Regions from separate parts of the Sinorhizobium sp. 22678 genome, predicted to be linked through region 2. Evidence: predicted binding sites of a transcription regulator. Region 2 holds the regulator's gene; each other region holds the start of a gene.
What was found. The regulator PhoB, encoded in region 2, activates phosphate uptake and scavenging genes when phosphate is short. The targets are predictions, from matches to a motif close to TGTCATNNANCTGTCAT.
Positions count from the first base shown of each region.

Region 1: the regulator PhoB is predicted to act here: its motif matches at 3,465-3,481, upstream of ACTJKL_RS26285 (LTA synthase family protein).
Region 3: the regulator PhoB is predicted to act here: its motif matches at 2,617-2,633, upstream of ACTJKL_RS01375 (BtaA family protein).

Region 1 is NZ_JBQEMS010000024.1:56,703-62,018, forward strand. Features, by position in the region: gene ACTJKL_RS26275 (TadG family pilus assembly protein) at 1-800, opposite strand, end outside; gene ACTJKL_RS26280 (TadE family protein) at 802-1,224, opposite strand; gene ACTJKL_RS26285 (LTA synthase family protein) at 1,510-3,429, opposite strand; gene ACTJKL_RS26290 (NAD+ synthase) at 3,698-5,316, shown strand, end outside.
Region 2 is NZ_JBQEMS010000021.1:71,740-77,055, forward strand. Features, by position in the region: gene pstB (phosphate ABC transporter ATP-binding protein PstB) at 1-502, shown strand, start outside; gene phoU (phosphate signaling complex protein PhoU) at 592-1,305, shown strand; gene phoB (phosphate regulon transcriptional regulator PhoB) at 1,416-2,099, shown strand; gene ACTJKL_RS25035 (GcrA family cell cycle regulator) at 2,207-2,728, opposite strand; gene ACTJKL_RS25040 (aspartate aminotransferase family protein) at 3,137-4,336, shown strand; gene argF (ornithine carbamoyltransferase) at 4,411-5,316, shown strand, end outside.
Region 3 is NZ_JBQEMS010000001.1:244,555-249,870, forward strand. Features, by position in the region: gene ACTJKL_RS01365 (transglycosylase SLT domain-containing protein) at 114-1,118, shown strand; gene ACTJKL_RS01370 (serine hydrolase domain-containing protein) at 1,151-2,512, opposite strand; gene ACTJKL_RS01375 (BtaA family protein) at 2,680-3,930, shown strand; gene ACTJKL_RS01380 (class I SAM-dependent methyltransferase) at 3,927-4,592, shown strand; gene ACTJKL_RS01385 (glycoside hydrolase family 25 protein) at 4,754-5,316, shown strand, end outside.

The sequences.
Region 1 (5,316 bases), on a different contig from region 2:
GCTGAAGTCACCGTTCCGGAAAGCCCCTGCACGAGCCGCAGCGATCCGAGCAGTTGCGGCATCGTCAGCTCCGTCGCCAGCACGTCTTCATAGGAAGCGGCCGTGAGACTGAGGCGGGTGGCGATGATCTTGAGGAATGGCTGGATATCGATGTCGGCGTCGATCAATGCCTCGTAGTCCATGACCTTCAGCGCCACATTGGTGCCGAGCATCTGGCCGAGGATCGCGTTCAAGAGGCCACCATTGAGGCTGGCAAGGCGGGAGCCGACGGAGAAGGCAGCGACTTTCGAACTCGCCGCGGTGCCGATCACGCTCAAATCGGGCGAGTCACTGAACAGCGCCGCAAGATAGATGTCGCCCTTCTTCTCAAGCGTAACCTGGACGGCGTCGGCGGGCAGGGCCCCCCTGATGAACCGTTGGCCGGCATCGATCGTCGGGTCGGGGACATAGCGCCCGCGCACGATCGTAGCCACCCCCTTTGCGGCGGTTTCGACGTCGTTCGGCAGGAGCTTGCCGTCCACAGTCATCAGCCCCGAGGGAGTCGAGACGGCGAAGCCGAGACCGTTGCTCCGGAAGTGGGCGAGCACGGCCTCTTCGGCTGAACTTACATTGGCGGCGGCCGCGATCGAGGCGAGGTCCGCAACAGACTGCAGCTCGCGCCGCTGAAGGGTGAGATAGCCGTAATCGATGCCGAGCCCCATCGACGCGACCACCAGCGGCATGACGAGGGCCGCCGAGACGCCGATATTGCCGGTGCGGGACTGCAGGCATCGCCGGAAGACGGATGTCGCTCCATGCATCTCAGATACCTCCCACGCGTATCGTCGCGTAACGCTCGATCTGCTCACCCGGCAGGGCAAAGGTGAAGAGCTTCCAGATGGGGAGGTCACTTGCGTCATAGGAGATGGTGACGGTGAACTGGTTGGTATTGTTGGCGTCATCGCGCACGGTGACGTTCATGCGGGAGGAGTCGATGAAGGTCTGGCTCATCGTCGTGCGCCGGATGTAATCGGTCGCAAGGCGCTCCCGCTCCTCTTCGGAAAGGCCCGCAATCGCCGTCCGTGCCGCATCCGCGGCTATCTGCTGGATCGAATGTGCGGCGCTCAGATAGATCCCGTAGGCTATCAGCGTCAGCACGCACATGAAGAAAAGCGGCGCAATGACTGCGAATTCAATGGCGGCAGCACCCTTCCGACTGCCGAGCAGGCGGTTGAAAACGGACATGCGGCACCTCCGAAGTATTCTGAGTATTTGTTTCCCATTGTCTCTGCAGCTTCAGGCTGCGCCACAATCGTTAATTATTCTATACGCCTGCAAGTATTTGTTTTTGCTTGTGGAAAATTGAAATTTAGGAAATATTTATTCGCGTTTTAATTGAATTCGGTGGCGTCTGCCACATTTTCCCGAGGGGGCACGGTTCGCCCGGAATCAAGAAGCGCTTCACTGCTTGTCGAAAGCAGTGAAACGCTTCGTGAAGCCGGGGGGATTGGCCGTCCTAGCCGAGTCCCTTCACAAACCAGCGCTGTAAAGCTCGGCGTGGGACTTGAAGAAGCGCTCGGTGCTGTAGCGCTTGCCGAACATCATGTCGTGCTGCAGGAAGCGGTAGTCACGCAGCGATGCGGGGATCTTCGGCTGGCGCAGCCAGTCGGCGACGTCCTTGCCGTTCTTGCGGATCAGCATGTAACGGTCGAGGACACGGTAGTGGTCGTAGACCTTGCCGAGGAACCCAGTGTAGTAGGGATGCTCGTAGCCCGCCTGTTTCAGGATCTGGTAGGAAAGGAAGGCCGGGCTGATCGTGCCGATGTTCTTCTTCGGCCCCGTCTTGTTCGACCAGACGACGAGCGGCGTCTCATGCTCGGCCTTCATCTGATCCTTCGGTCCCTTGCGCTCGGCCGTAATGCCCTTCATGTAACCGGTGCTGGAATAGACGGTGTTCAGCGGTGGGAGGTGGTCGCCGAAGAGAACGATGATCGTCTCCCGGTCGCGCTCTTTCGCCCAGTCCATCAGCATCTTGAGGCTATCGTCGGCTTCCTTCACGCCTTGCGCATAGGTGGCGAGCACCTGGCGGTCGGCCTCGGGAAGATCGCCCTCGACTTTGATCGTGTTCTTCGCATAGCGGTTGGCCTCATAGGGACCATGGCCCTGCAGGGTCACCGCGAAAAAGAAAAAAGGATCCTCCACCTCGTCCGCCTGGCGGATGATTTCCTTCGTCAAAGACTCGTCCGACGCGAAGATGCCGCGCTTCTGCATGGCCGGCATGTTCTCTTCCGACCGGAACATGTCGAAACCGAAGGCCTTGTAGACAGCTGTGCGGTTCCAGAACCATCCCTGGAAAGGGTGAATGGCGCGCGAAACATAGCCTTCGCCGCGGAAGAAGGTGGCGAGCGAGGGAATCGGATTGCGGATATATTGCTGGTAGGGGATGCTGCCATAGGGCAGGAACGCGTTGGAAAAACCGGTCAGCGCTTCGAATTCGACATTGGCGGTCATGCCGCCGAATTCCGGAGAAAATACGTTGCCGCCCTGCAGTTCACGGATCGTCGGCATCGGGTCGGGCGTGAGCTTCACCTTGGGAAGCCGCGTAGGATCCCAAAAGGACTCGCTCATCAGCACGATCACATCCGGTTTGCCGCGATGGGTCGTGCCGGCGGGAAGCGACTTTACCGGAATCCGGTCGATCGCGTCCGCCATATAGCCGGCCGGCGCGTTTACGTTGGCCATCGGGAGGTTGATGGCAAAAGCAAGCGCGAAGCCGTTGTGGCGGTAGTTCTCGGTCTGGTCCCACATGATGGGGATGACACGAAGCCGGTCACGGATCCACGAGAACTGGTTGTAGTCCATGATGTTCCAGAATGCGACCAGCAGCGGCAGGGCGAATGCGATCCGCATCAGCCGCTCCCGACGTGTCAGCTTGGGAAAATTCCGCCAGGCGAACCGCAGCAGGAGCGCGCCAACGACGATGGCCGCGATCAAACCGGCGACGACGCCGACTGCGGTCCACGGCCTGTCCTTCACGAGTACCGGCATCAGCTCCATGATCTGCCGGCCGAAAAGGAAATCGGTCGGATAGAGCGGATCGGACAGGAAGACCTGCTTCTGCTGACTGATGAATGCCGGCACAACGGCGAGCGGCGCGACGAGCAGCGCGGCCTTGTGCTCGCGGCCGAACAGGGCATCGACGCCGAGCATGGCGAGGAAGAACACGGCGACCGTGGTCCAGGCCGGGCGCATGGGATCGGTGAAATAGGCGACGGTTTCGGGCAAGGACCAGCGCACGATCAATTCGACGGTGAAGACGAGCGCCGTCGCAATGAGAAGCGTGAAGAGCGCACTGCGGGCGCCCGACAGGGTTCTCGTATATCTTGCGGAAGAGCCTTGCCCGTCGGCGTAGACTTGAGAGCTGCTCACGGCGGAATCGATACGGGCCAACGGGCGTCTCCAGTTTCACAAATATTTCACTCTACCGTCATACGACTGTCATCTTGAACAGGGGATGAATGGCGGAAACGGCGCCGCCGCTGCCAGGTTCCTGTGGCGGCTAAAGAATTTCTGCGCTGCGCTTAACGGTCCGAAAACACGAAGCTTTTCGGATTTTTTCAGCCGGATCTCGATTGAGGGCGGGTTTTTTTCTCCCGGATGCGGTAAGAACAGCGCGAACGACACATGCATTCGCTGACGAGAGACGACGGGCCCGCTCATGACTGCACAGAAAGCCGCTCCCTCAACGCTACGGATCGCCGTGGCACAGCTCAATCCCACGGTCGGAGACATTGCCGGCAACGTCGCGAAAGCACGCGAGGCGCGAACGGCGGCGGCGCGCGAAGGCGCCGATCTCCTGCTTCTGACCGAGCTCTTCATCTCCGGCTATCCGCCGGAAGACCTCGTCTTGAAGCCCGCTTTTCTGAAGGCCTGCGAGCAGGCGGTGGAGAAGCTTGCGGCGGAGACGGCAGATGGCGGGCCGGGCGTGGTTATCGGCTTTCCGCGCCGGGCCGCCGGCCTCCGGCACAATTCCGTTGCAGTTCTCGACGCTGGGACGATCATCGCCATCCGCGACAAGGTCGACTTGCCGAACTACGGCGAATTCGACGAAAAGCGCGTCTTCGACGCGGGTGAGATGCCGGGCCCGGTGAACTTTCGCGGCGTGCGGATCGGCATACCGGTGTGCGAGGACATATGGGGCGATCTCGGCGTCTGCGAGACCCTCGCGGAGAGTGGCGCCGAAATCCTCCTGTCACCGAACGGTTCGCCCTACTACCGAGGCAAGGTCGACGTGCGCCATCAGGTGGTGCTGCGGCAGGTGATCGAGACCGGTCTGCCGATGATCTATGCCAACCAGCTCGGCGGCCAGGACGAGCTGGTTTTCGACGGCGCGAGTTTCGCCTTCAACGCGGACAAGTCGCTGGCATTCCAGATGAGCCAATTCGAAGAGGCGGTGGCCGTCTCCGAATGGAAAAGGGGCGCGGGCGGCTGGACCTCGACCAACGGGCTCAAGTCGCGCATACCGGAAGGCGAAGAGGCGGATTACCGCGCCTGCATGCTGGGCTTTCGCGATTACGTCAACAAGAACGGCTTCAGGAACGTCGTTCTCGGCCTGTCCGGCGGCATCGATTCGGCGATCTGCACGGCGCTCGCGGTGGATGCGTTGGGCGAGGAGCGGGTTCGCACGGTCATGCTGCCCTACCGCTACACCTCGCGCGAGTCGTTGCAGGATGCCGAGGCATGCGCCAAGGCGCTCGGCTGCCGCTACGACATCGTTGCGATCGAAGAGCCGGTCGAGGGCTTCCTCAGCGCGCTCTCCGACATGTTCGAGGGAACCGAGGCGGGCATTACCGAGGAAAACCTTCAGAGCCGTACGCGCGGGACGATCCTGATGGCGATATCCAACAAATTCGGCTCCATGGTGGTGACGACGGGCAACAAATCCGAAATGTCGGTCGGTTACGCCACGCTTTACGGCGACATGAACGGCGGCTTCAATCCGATCAAGGATCTCTACAAGATGCAGGTTTACGCGCTGGCACGCTGGCGAAACGGCACCGTTCCGCCGGGAGCGCTGGGCCCGTCTGGCGAAGTCATTCCGCAGAACATCATCGACAAGGCGCCGTCGGCCGAACTCCGCCCCGACCAGACGGATCAGGATTCGCTGCCGCCTTATCCGGTGCTCGACGACATTCTCGAATGCCTGGTCGAGAAGGAAATGAGCACGGAGGAGATCGTCGCGCGCGGGCATGAAGAGGCAACCGTTCACCGGATCGAGCACCTGCTCTACATCGCTGAATACAAGCGCCGCCAGTCGGCGCCGGGCGTGAAGATCAC
Region 2 (5,316 bases):
CGTGGGCATGGTGTTCCAGAAACCCAATCCGTTCCCGAAGTCGATCTACGACAATGTCTCCTACGGCCCGCGCATCCATGGCCTGGCACGCACCAAGACCGAGCTCGACGAGGTCGTGGAAACGAGCCTGCAGAAGGCCGGGCTCTGGAACGAGGTGAAGGATCGGCTGCAGGAGCCGGGCACCGGGCTTTCCGGCGGCCAGCAGCAGCGCCTCTGCATCGCCCGCGCCGTTGCCGTCAGCCCGGAAGTCATTCTGATGGACGAGCCCTGCTCGGCGCTTGATCCGATCGCGACCGCGAAAGTCGAGGAACTCATCCACGAATTGCGGGCGAATTTCACGATCGTGATCGTCACCCACTCGATGCAGCAGGCGGCGCGCGTGTCGCAGCGCACGGCCATGTTCCATCTCGGCAATCTCGTCGAGGAGAACGATACCGATAAAATGTTCACCAACCCGGACGATCAGCGCACCCAGGACTACATCATGGGCCGCTTCGGCTGATGGCCGGAGAGGGGCGGAGTTTTTCCGTCCCTCCCGGTCAAGACCGAACGAGGCCCATTCAGAACAGCGCGTCCCCCGAGGAAACGAATATGTCTCACGCACACATCATGTCCGCCTTCGACGAAGAGTTGAAGTATCTCACGCGCCGCATCTCCGAGATGGGCGGTCTCGCCGAGCAGATGGTGGCGGACTCCGTCCGTGCGCTCGTCAATTCCGATCTCGCCCTGGCCCAGAAGGTGATCTCCGACGACACCATTCTGGACGACGCGGAACGGCAGATCGGCGAAAAGGCGATCGTCACCATTGCCAAACGCCAGCCCATGGCCTCGGATTTGCGGGAGATCATGGGTTCGATCCGCATCGCCGCGGACCTGGAGCGCGTGGGCGACCTCGGCAAGAACACCGCAAAGCGGGTGATTGCCGTGGCCGGTTCAGGCATACCGCGCAAGCTTGCGCGCGGCCTCGAACACCTGGCCGAGCTCGCGCTCGTTCAGTTGAAGGAAGTCCTGGACGTCTACGCGTCCCGTTCGCCGGAAAAGGCGAACAGCATTCGCGAACGCGATGAAGAGATCGATGCGATCTACACGTCCCTGTTCCGGGAACTGCTGACCTATATGATGGAAGATCCGCGCAACATCACGCCGTGCACGCATCTTCTCTTCTGCGCCAAGAACATCGAGCGTATCGGCGATCACGCGACCAATATCGCCGAAACGATCTACTATATGGCGACAGGCGCCCAGCCGCAGGGCGAACGGCCGAAGGACGACATGACGTCGACATTGGGTTCCGTGACGGACTGAGATCGCCCGGCATCCGGTGCCTATGCAGAATTGTTCCGGCCGCCTCGGTGCGGCCTACCACCGTGTGCGGCGGCATGACGGCTGTCGTGCGTAGGAAGGAGTCCTACTGAATGTTGCCGAAGATTGCCGTAGTCGAAGACGAGGAAGCCCTGAGCGTTCTCCTGCGCTACAATCTCGAGGCGGAAGGCTTCGAGGTCGATACGATCCTTCGCGGCGACGAGGCGGAGATCCGCCTGCAGGAGCGCCTGCCCGACCTTCTCATCCTCGATTGGATGCTGCCCGGGGTTTCCGGTATCGAGCTCTGCCGCAGGCTGCGCCAGCGGCCGGAAACGGAGCGCCTGCCGATCATCATGCTGACCGCGCGCGGCGAGGAAAGCGAGCGCGTGCGGGGCCTTGCCACCGGCGCCGACGATTACGTCGTCAAGCCCTTCTCGACGCCGGAACTGATGGCGAGGGTCAAGGCGATGCTCAGGCGCGCCAAGCCCGAGGTTCTGTCGACGCTCCTGCGCTGCGGCGATATCGAGCTCGACCGGGAGACGCACCGCGTCCACCGCCGCAGTCGCGAAGTGCGCCTCGGCCCGACGGAGTTCCGGCTGCTGGAATTTCTGATGTCCTCACCGGGGCGCGTCTTCTCCCGTTCACAGCTCCTGGACGGTGTCTGGGGACACGACATCTATGTCGACGAACGGACCGTGGACGTTCATGTCGGGCGGCTGCGCAAGGCACTGAACTTTTCCAACATGCCGGACGTCATCCGGACGGTGCGCGGCGCTGGCTATTCGCTGGAGAGCTGAGGCTGAAGGTCGCTGGCGCCCGTGCCGGCTTGCGGCATGGCAAAGAAAAAGGGGCCTTTCCGGCCCCGATTTTCGTCGTGCATCCAGAGCGGGATGAGCAAGGCGCCTCAGCGCATGCGCCGGCGCTCGGCGGAGGGCTGGTAGGCCAGCCGGGCATGGAAGGTGCAATAGGGAGAGGCTTCCGGGGAGTCGTTGCCGCAGAAGTGGAACTCTTCCTTGAGCGGGTCGCCGATCGGCCACTTGCAGGTGCGTTCGGTAAGCTCCGTGAGCTCCAGCCGCCGCGACATCGGCAGGACGATGTTCCTGTCGATCTGCAGCTCCTGGTCCATTTCCAGGCCGACTGCGAGCTCTTCCTTGAGCGCGGTCGCACCGGCCGTGCGGGTCACGGTGCGGGTTACGGAACGCGCAGCATAGTTCGGTGCGCGCGGGGCAGACGTCGCCCGTTTGGGCCGGGCTGCAGCGGTCGTGCTTCCGCCGGCCTTGGCGCGCCCGGGCAGGCTCAGCCGATGAACCTTTCCGATGACCGCGTTGCGGCTGACGCCGCCCAACTGCGCCGCGATCTGGCTGGCGCTCAAGCCCTCCGACCACAGCTTCTTCAGTTTCTCGACCCGCTCGTCAGTCCAGTTCATCTCTGCACTCCCCGTTCTCGGCGTTGGGATGGCGGAATCCGTCACCGCTCTCCGGGAAAACCCGAAGATTCAACGCGATAATACTTTTGGTGACTAGGTCCGCCGCATGCGTCTAGTAATTGAATGTTAACCTACCGGCAGGGTGACTCCGTGGCAAGAGTCGCCGGAATCGCGCCGAATCGATTTCGCGGTTTTCCCCAACTTGCTGTCGGAGCGTTGCATTTTTGCAAGTCCCAGAGTGCGATTTTTTCGCGCTTCGGAATCGGCATCCGCCAAGCGCCTGCAAACCTTGGTTTTGTTGACATCGCGGTGCGAAATGGGAATAGTGCCTGTCGCCGCCGCAAGGCGGCATTTTTGATTTTTATCGGGCCGAATGGTCCGTGCCGCCGGAATGAAGGAGAGCTCGACATGGCCGCAACCACGCCGCTTTACGACACCTATCTGCGCGCGCCGTTGCGTTTCGAGCGAGGTGAAGGCGTTTGGCTGATCGCCGAAGACGGCACGCGCTATCTCGATTTCGCTGCCGGTGTCGCGGTGAACTCGCTCGGCCATGCCCATCCTCATCTCGTCGAGGCGCTGAAGGCGCAGGCCGACAAGGTCTGGCATCTGTCCAATCTCTACGAGATTTCGGGGCAGGAAAGCCTTGCCCGGAGGCTGACCCAGGTGACCTTCGCCGATCGGGTGTTCTTCACCAATTCCGGTGCGGAAGCGCTCGAATGTGCGATCAAGACGGCGCGGCGCTATCATTTCGCCAAGGGACACGTCGAGAAGTTCCACGTCATCACCTTCGAAGGTGCTTTCCACGGCCGCACGCTCGCAACGATCGCCGCCGGCGGACAGCAGAAATACATCGAGGGCTTCGGGCCGAAGGCGCCGGGCTTCTATCAGGTCCCCTTCGGCGATATCGCGGCGGTCAAGAACGCGATCAATGAAGAAACCGCGGCGATCCTCGTCGAGCCGATCCAGGGCGAGGGCGGCATTCGGTCGGCATCGAAGGAATTCATGCAGGGGCTGCGCGAACTTTGCGACGAGTTCGGCCTGCTTCTGATCCTCGACGAGGTCCAGTCCGGTGTCGGCCGGACCGGCAAGCTCTTCGCTCATGAATGGGCGGGCATCAAACCGGATATCATGGCCGTAGCCAAGGGCATCGGCGGCGGCTTCCCGCTCGGCGCTTGCCTCGCGACGGAAGCGGCGGCCGCCGGCATGGTGGCGGGCACGCACGGTTCGACCTATGGCGGCAACCCGCTCGCAATGGCGGTCGGAAATGCCGTGCTCGACGTCGTTCTCGCCGAAGGCTTCCTCGATCAGGTGCGCGAGGTTGCTCTCGTCTTCCGTCAGGGGCTCGCCTCGCTGAAGGATCGTTTTCCGGACGTGATCGAGGAAATCCGCGGCGACGGGCTGATGCTCGGCATCAAGGCCAAGGTGCCCTCCGCGGACCTTTTGAAGGCGATCCGCGCCGAGAAGCTGCTCGTCGTCCCGGCCGGCGAAAACGTGCTGCGCCTGTTGCCGCCGCTGATCACCACCCCCGCGGAGGCGCGCGAAGGACTGGCACGGCTCGAACGCGCCGCGGAGGCGGTGAGTGGCAAGAGCGGCAACGCCGCGGCTTGAATGCCCCGACGTTTCGAATCGATCCGGCCCGGGCGGGGCCGACAAACGGATTCTACGACAGGAAACAAGGCAGTATGACCAGACACTTCCTCGATCTCTCGGCCATGACGGCCACCGACCTCAGGACCATCATCGACGATGCCCGCGTCCGCAAGTCGGCGACCAAGGCAGGCACTGCCGAGAAGCCGCTTGCCGGCAAGATGCTCGCGATGATCTTCGAGAAGCCGTCCACCCGCACGCGTGTTTCCTTCGATGTCGGCATGCGCCAGCTCGGCGGCGAGACGCTGTTTCTGTCGGGTACGGAAATGCAGCTCGGCCGGGCGGAGACGATCGGCGATACGGCGAAGGTCCTGTCGCGCTATGTCGACGCGATCATGATCCGCACGACCGATCACCGCCGGCTTCTGGAAATGGCGGAGCATGCGACCGTGCCGGTCATCAACGGGCTCACCGACGATACGCACCCGTGCCAGATCATGGCCGATATCATGACTTTCGAGGAGCACCGGGGACCGGTCAAGGGCAAGACGATCGCCTGGACCGGCGACGGCAACAACGTGCTTCACTCGCTGATCGAAGGCTCGGCGCGCTTCGGCTACCGCATGAACATGGCCGTGCCGCTCGGCTCCGAACCGCATGACAAGTTCCTGAACTGGGCGCGCAACAACGGGGCCGAGATCCTGCTCAGCCACGAGGCGGAGCAGGCGGTTGCCGGCGCACACTGCGTCGTCACCGACACCTGGATCTCGATGAACCAGGAACATCGCGCCCGCGGTCACAACGTCTTCCAGCCCTACCAGGTCAACGGCGCACTGATGAAACATGCAGCGCCGGACGCGCTGTTCATGCATTGCCTGCCGGCGCACCGCGGCGAGGAAGTGACCGATGAGGTCATCGACGGCCCGCAGTCGGTGGTCTTCGACGAAGCCGAGAACCGGCTGCACGCACAGAAATCGATCCTCGCCTGGTGCATGGGCGCG
Region 3 (5,316 bases), on a different contig from region 2:
CTCTCACGCGCTTGCCGCAACCGGCGGCATAGGTTAATGGAGATTCAAGCGCGGCGGGGTGGCAACCGCTGATTTGCAGGGGCTACGGGGCCCAGAAGCACGAAAGTGACAGCATGGCGAAATTCCGTATTCCCCTTTCGAAGCGGGCACTTGCCGCCGTGTCCCTTGTTTCCGTCGCTGTTGCTTCCGGGTGTTCCACGGTCGAGCATACGTCGCTTGCGGAGTTAACGGCCGTGCAGACGGTCACGCCACTGCCGAAGCCGGGAACAGAGACGACGGCTTACGCACTGCCCGCGCCGGTCGGCGCAACGGCGAGCACCTCGGCCGCATTGACCGCACAAACCTCGTCGGCGGCGCCGGCAAGCGCCGCAGGAACTGATTTCGCTGGCGAAACGAAGACGGCGCCCGCGACAGACACGACCCTCGCTTTCGCGGCTCCCCAGTCGGTCGCCGTGCCGGCAGCCAAACCCGCGCAGCCCTTTGAAGTAGCGATGGCGACACCCGCCTCGGCAGGTACCTCCCCGGCAGCCGCGCCGCCGGTCCCCGAGAAAGGCGCCGGACATCAGTCCGCCCCGCTTATCGGGGTTGCCGCCTCGTGGGAATCGGATTTCGACACCGGCGAGCCGGTCGGTCTGGAAACGCTTGTCGCCAAGCGCATGATCGTTCCGACGGAGCGCCCGAAGACGGGCGTGTTCGGCACCGCAGTCGGCGCGGTCGCAAGCGTCATCCCCGATTCGCTGAAGTCCGGAAAAGCACCGACCAGCTCGCGGCCGGAGCTTGACAGGCTGATCAAATATTATGCCGAACTGAACGGTCTGCCGCTCGAGCTGGTGCACCGGGTGGTCAGGCGCGAGAGCAACTACAACCCCCGCGCCTACAGCAAAGGCAATTTCGGGTTGATGCAGATCCGCTATAACACGGCCAAGGGTCTCGGCTATGAGGGCCCGGCCGAAGGGCTCTTCGACGCGGAAACCAACCTCAAATACGCGACCAAGTATCTGCGCGGAGCGTGGATGGTTGCCGACAACCAGCACGACGGCGCGGTAAGGCTCTATGCCAGCGGCTATTATTACCATGCCAAGCGCAAGGGCATGCTCGACGAGCTGAATATGAGGTAAGCCGAGCGGCTGGCCTGTCTGCCGGACATCGCTCAATCGAGCGCATCGATTATCCTCGCATTCAGCTTCTGCACGTCGTAGCCGAGGCGCGACGGTGTCAGCCCCAGGCGGACGACCGCGAGGCGAAGCGAGGGGACGATCATGATCGCCTGCCCGTCATGTCCAAGCATCCAGAACGTGTCGGGCGGGAAATTCGCCGTTCCGGCGCGGATACCGTTTTCCTTGAGCCAGACCTGTCCAGCCCCGTAGTCGCCGCCGGAAGCCGCAGTCGGCGTGCGCATGAAGGATACGTAACCTTCCGGCAGGAGCCGCCTCCCCTTCCAGCTTCCGTCCTGAAGCAGAAACTCCGCGAAGCGCGCCCAGTCCGGCGCCGACGCATACATGTAGGAAGAGCCGACGAAGGTTCCGCTTGCATCCGTCTCCATCACGGCGCTCGTCATCCCGAGGGGAGCGAAGAGCGCCTCGCGCGGATAGGAAAGCGCTTCGGCCGGATCGTCGAATGTCTCCATCCAGAGCCGGGACAGAAGATTGCTCGTGCCGCTCGAATAGGCGAATTTCGTGCCCGGAGCCGCCTCCAGAGGCTTCGAGGCGACGAAGCCGGCCATGTCGCTTTCCAGATAGAGCATGCGCGTCACGTCCGTGACGTCGCCGTAATCCTCGTTGAAATCGAGCCCGCTCTGCATCGCGAGAAGATCGGTCAGCTTGATGCGAGCTCGCTCGTCGCCGTTCCATTCGGTCACCAGATCGGTCTGGGCCAGATCCATCCGCTCTTCGGCAATGCGCCGGCCGATGATCGCCGCCGTCACGGACTTCGTCATGGACCAGCCGAGCAGGGGCGTGTTCCGGTCGAAGCCCGCCGCATAGGTTTCCGCGACCAGCCTGCCATCCCTGACGACCACGATTGCGCGCATGCCCGGACCTGCCAGTGCCGGATCTTCGACAAGCATTTGAATGGCCGCGTCGATGTCCGGCTTGTCCCCGTCCGGCCAGTCGACGCCAGGATCGTGGGCGAGAGGCGCCGTCGCCGACTCGGTCCCGCGCATCCCCGCGATGGCCTCGGCGCTGCCTCCGCTCACATTGGCGCAACCGCTGCCCGGACGGTAGACGGCGCGGCCGGGTGCGGCAAAGCCCAGGATACGCGCCGTCACGCTCTGCTCTTCCCGATCGACCGAAACGCGCACGAGCTTCAGCAGCGGGTGCCCGGGCGCCTGCACGTCCTGCGCCAGCACTTCCTGCGGATCGCGTCCGGCGAGGAACACGTTGGAGCAGACGATCTTGGCGGCATAGCCGTCTCCCACCTTGAGGAGTTCAGGCGGAAACAGCGCCAGCCAACCGACGAGGCCCACGAGCGAGGCCGCCCCCAGTCCGCCAAGCGTCTTCAGAAGACCCTTCATTCTCGCCCTCCCGCTCTTCGCATAAGTGCTACTGCGCTTTCGCCCGTCTGACCAGTCGGATGAGGGGCAATACCCGAATCCCTGCGAGCCCTTGTGCGAAACCTCGTCATCAAAGTGTAGCCGAGTCACCTTAGAAGCGGCTCAGTTTCAACTGGACGATAGGCAAGATGACCGACTTCGCCCCGGATGCCGGCTTCGGCAAGAAGAATCCGAAACTGAAAAGCGCACTCCTGCAGCATAAACCTCTCTCCCCCGCCGGTCTCTCCGAACGCCTGTTCGGTCTGCTCTTTTCCGGACTCGTCTACCCGCAGATCTGGGAGGATCCGATTGTCGACATGGAAGCGATGCAGATCCGCCCCGGACATCGGATCGTGACGATCGGTTCCGGCGGCTGCAACATGCTGACCTACCTCTCGGCCGCGCCTGCCCGGATAGACGTGGTCGATCTCAATCCCCATCACATCGCGCTCAACCGGCTGAAGCTTTCGGCCTTTCGCCACCTGCCGAGCCACAAGGACGTGGTGCGGTTCCTCGCCGTCGAAGGTACGCGCACGAATGGTCGGGCTTACGACGTGTTCCTCGCTCCGAAGCTCGATCCGGCAACCCGCGCCTATTGGAACGGCCGGGATCTCACCGGCCGCCGGCGCATCGGCGTCTTCGGGCGCAACATTTACCGTACCGGCCTGCTCGGCCGCTTCATTACCGCGAGCCATGTTCTCGCACGGCTGCATGGCGTCAATCCTGAAGACTTCGCAAAGGCGCGCTCCATGCGCGAGCAGCGGCAGTTCTTCGACGACAAGCTCGCTCCGCTCTTCGAGCGTCCGGTCATCCGGTGGATCACCAGCCGCAAGAGCTCCCTTTTCGGCCTTGGCATCCCGCCGCAGCAGTTCGACGAACTCGCGAGCCTGAGCAGGGAGAAATCCGTCGCCGCGGTGCTGCGCAATCGCCTGGAAAAGCTGACCTGTCATTTCCCCTTGCGCGATAACTACTTCGCCTGGCAGGCCTTTGCGCGGCGCTACCCGCGGCCGGACGAGGGCGAGTTGCCGCCTTATCTTCAGGCATCGCGATACGAAGCGATTCGCCACAATGCGGAGCGGGTCGAGATCCACCATGCGAGCTTCACCGAGCTTCTCGCCGGCAAGCCCGCCGCCTCCGTCGACCGCTACGTGCTCCTCGACGCACAGGACTGGATGACCGACCAGCAGCTGAACGATCTCTGGACGGAGATCACCCGCACCGCCGACGTCGGCGCGGTGGTGATCTTCCGCACGGCGGCGGAAGCGAGCATCCTGCCGGGGCGCCTCTCCACCACGCTCCTCGATCAGTGGCACTACGATGCCGAGAGCTCGATGAGGCTCGGCGCCGAGGACCGGTCGGCGATCTATGGCGGCTTCCACATCTACCGGAAGAAAGCATGAGCGCCGTGCAGACTGCGAATGAAAGCCAGGCTCACCTCATGGACCGCATGTATCGCTATCAGCGGTACATCTATGATTTCACGCGCAAATACTATCTCTTCGGCCGTGACACGCTGATCCGTGAATTGAACCCGCCGCCGGGTGCATCCGTGCTGGAAGTCGGTTGCGGCACGGGCCGCAATCTCGCCGTGCTCGGGGAACTCTACCCCGGTGCGCGCCTCTTCGGCCTCGATATCTCGGCCGAAATGCTGGCGACCGCCAAAGCCAAGCTCCGGCGCCAAAATCGGCCGGACGCAGTGTTGCGGGTCGCCGACGCGACGAACTTCACCGCCGCCTCCTTCGATCTGGAAGGTTTCGACCGGATCGTCATCTCCTACGCCCTTTCCATGGTTCCCGAATGGGAAAAGGCGGTCGATGCCGCGATTGCCGCGCTCAAGCCGGGCGGCTCGCTGCATATCGTCGATTTCGGCCAGCAGGAAGGTTGGCCGGCCGGCTTCCGCCGCCTCCTCCAGGCCTGGCTCGGACGTTTCCACGTCACGCCGCGCGAATCGCTTTTCGACGCGATGCGCAAAAGGGCCGAGAGAGACGGAGCGGCGCTCGAGGTCAGATCGCTCGGACGAGATTATGCCTGGCTCGCCGTCTATCGCCGCGCGGCACCGTAGCGGACGATGGCGGAAAGCATTCGGCTGCAATTCCCACTTGAGCTAACGCAATTTTTACGATGATATGGTGAAAAGGAGGTCACGCCTCCCTGGGGGACATCACCAATCATGGAAACCATCGCGTGAGGCAGGATCGTCGTTCGTCTCGAAACGGAACCCCCATGCGCCGGCTTCTCCTGGCATTGCTGCCCATCGCCTCCATTCTCTCTTCCTGTACCTCCACCGATTACGACCTCGTCAAGACGGCCTCCATTCAGCCGCGCTTCCACGATACGGATCCGCAGGATTTCGGCGGCCGCACGCCGCACCATCACAGCGTTCACGGAATCGACGTCTCCAAGTGGAACGGCGACATCGATTGGCGAAAGGTCAAGAATTCCGGCGTGTCCTTCGCGTTCATCAAGGCAACCGAAGGCAAGGACCGGGTGGACTCGCGCTTCCACGAATATTGGCAGCAGGCGCGCGCCGTCGGCCTCGCCTACGCGCCCTATCATTTCTATTATTTCTGCTCCACCGCCGACGCCCAGGCCGACTGGTTCATTGCCAACGTGCCGAAGAGCGCAGTCCACCTGCCACCCGTCCTGGATGTCGAATGGAACGGCGAATCGAAGACCTGCCGCTACCGGCCGGCGCCGGACACCGTACGGTCCGAAATGAAGCGGTTCATGGACCGGCTCGAGGCCCATTACGGCAAACGCCCGATCATCTACACGTCCGTCGACTT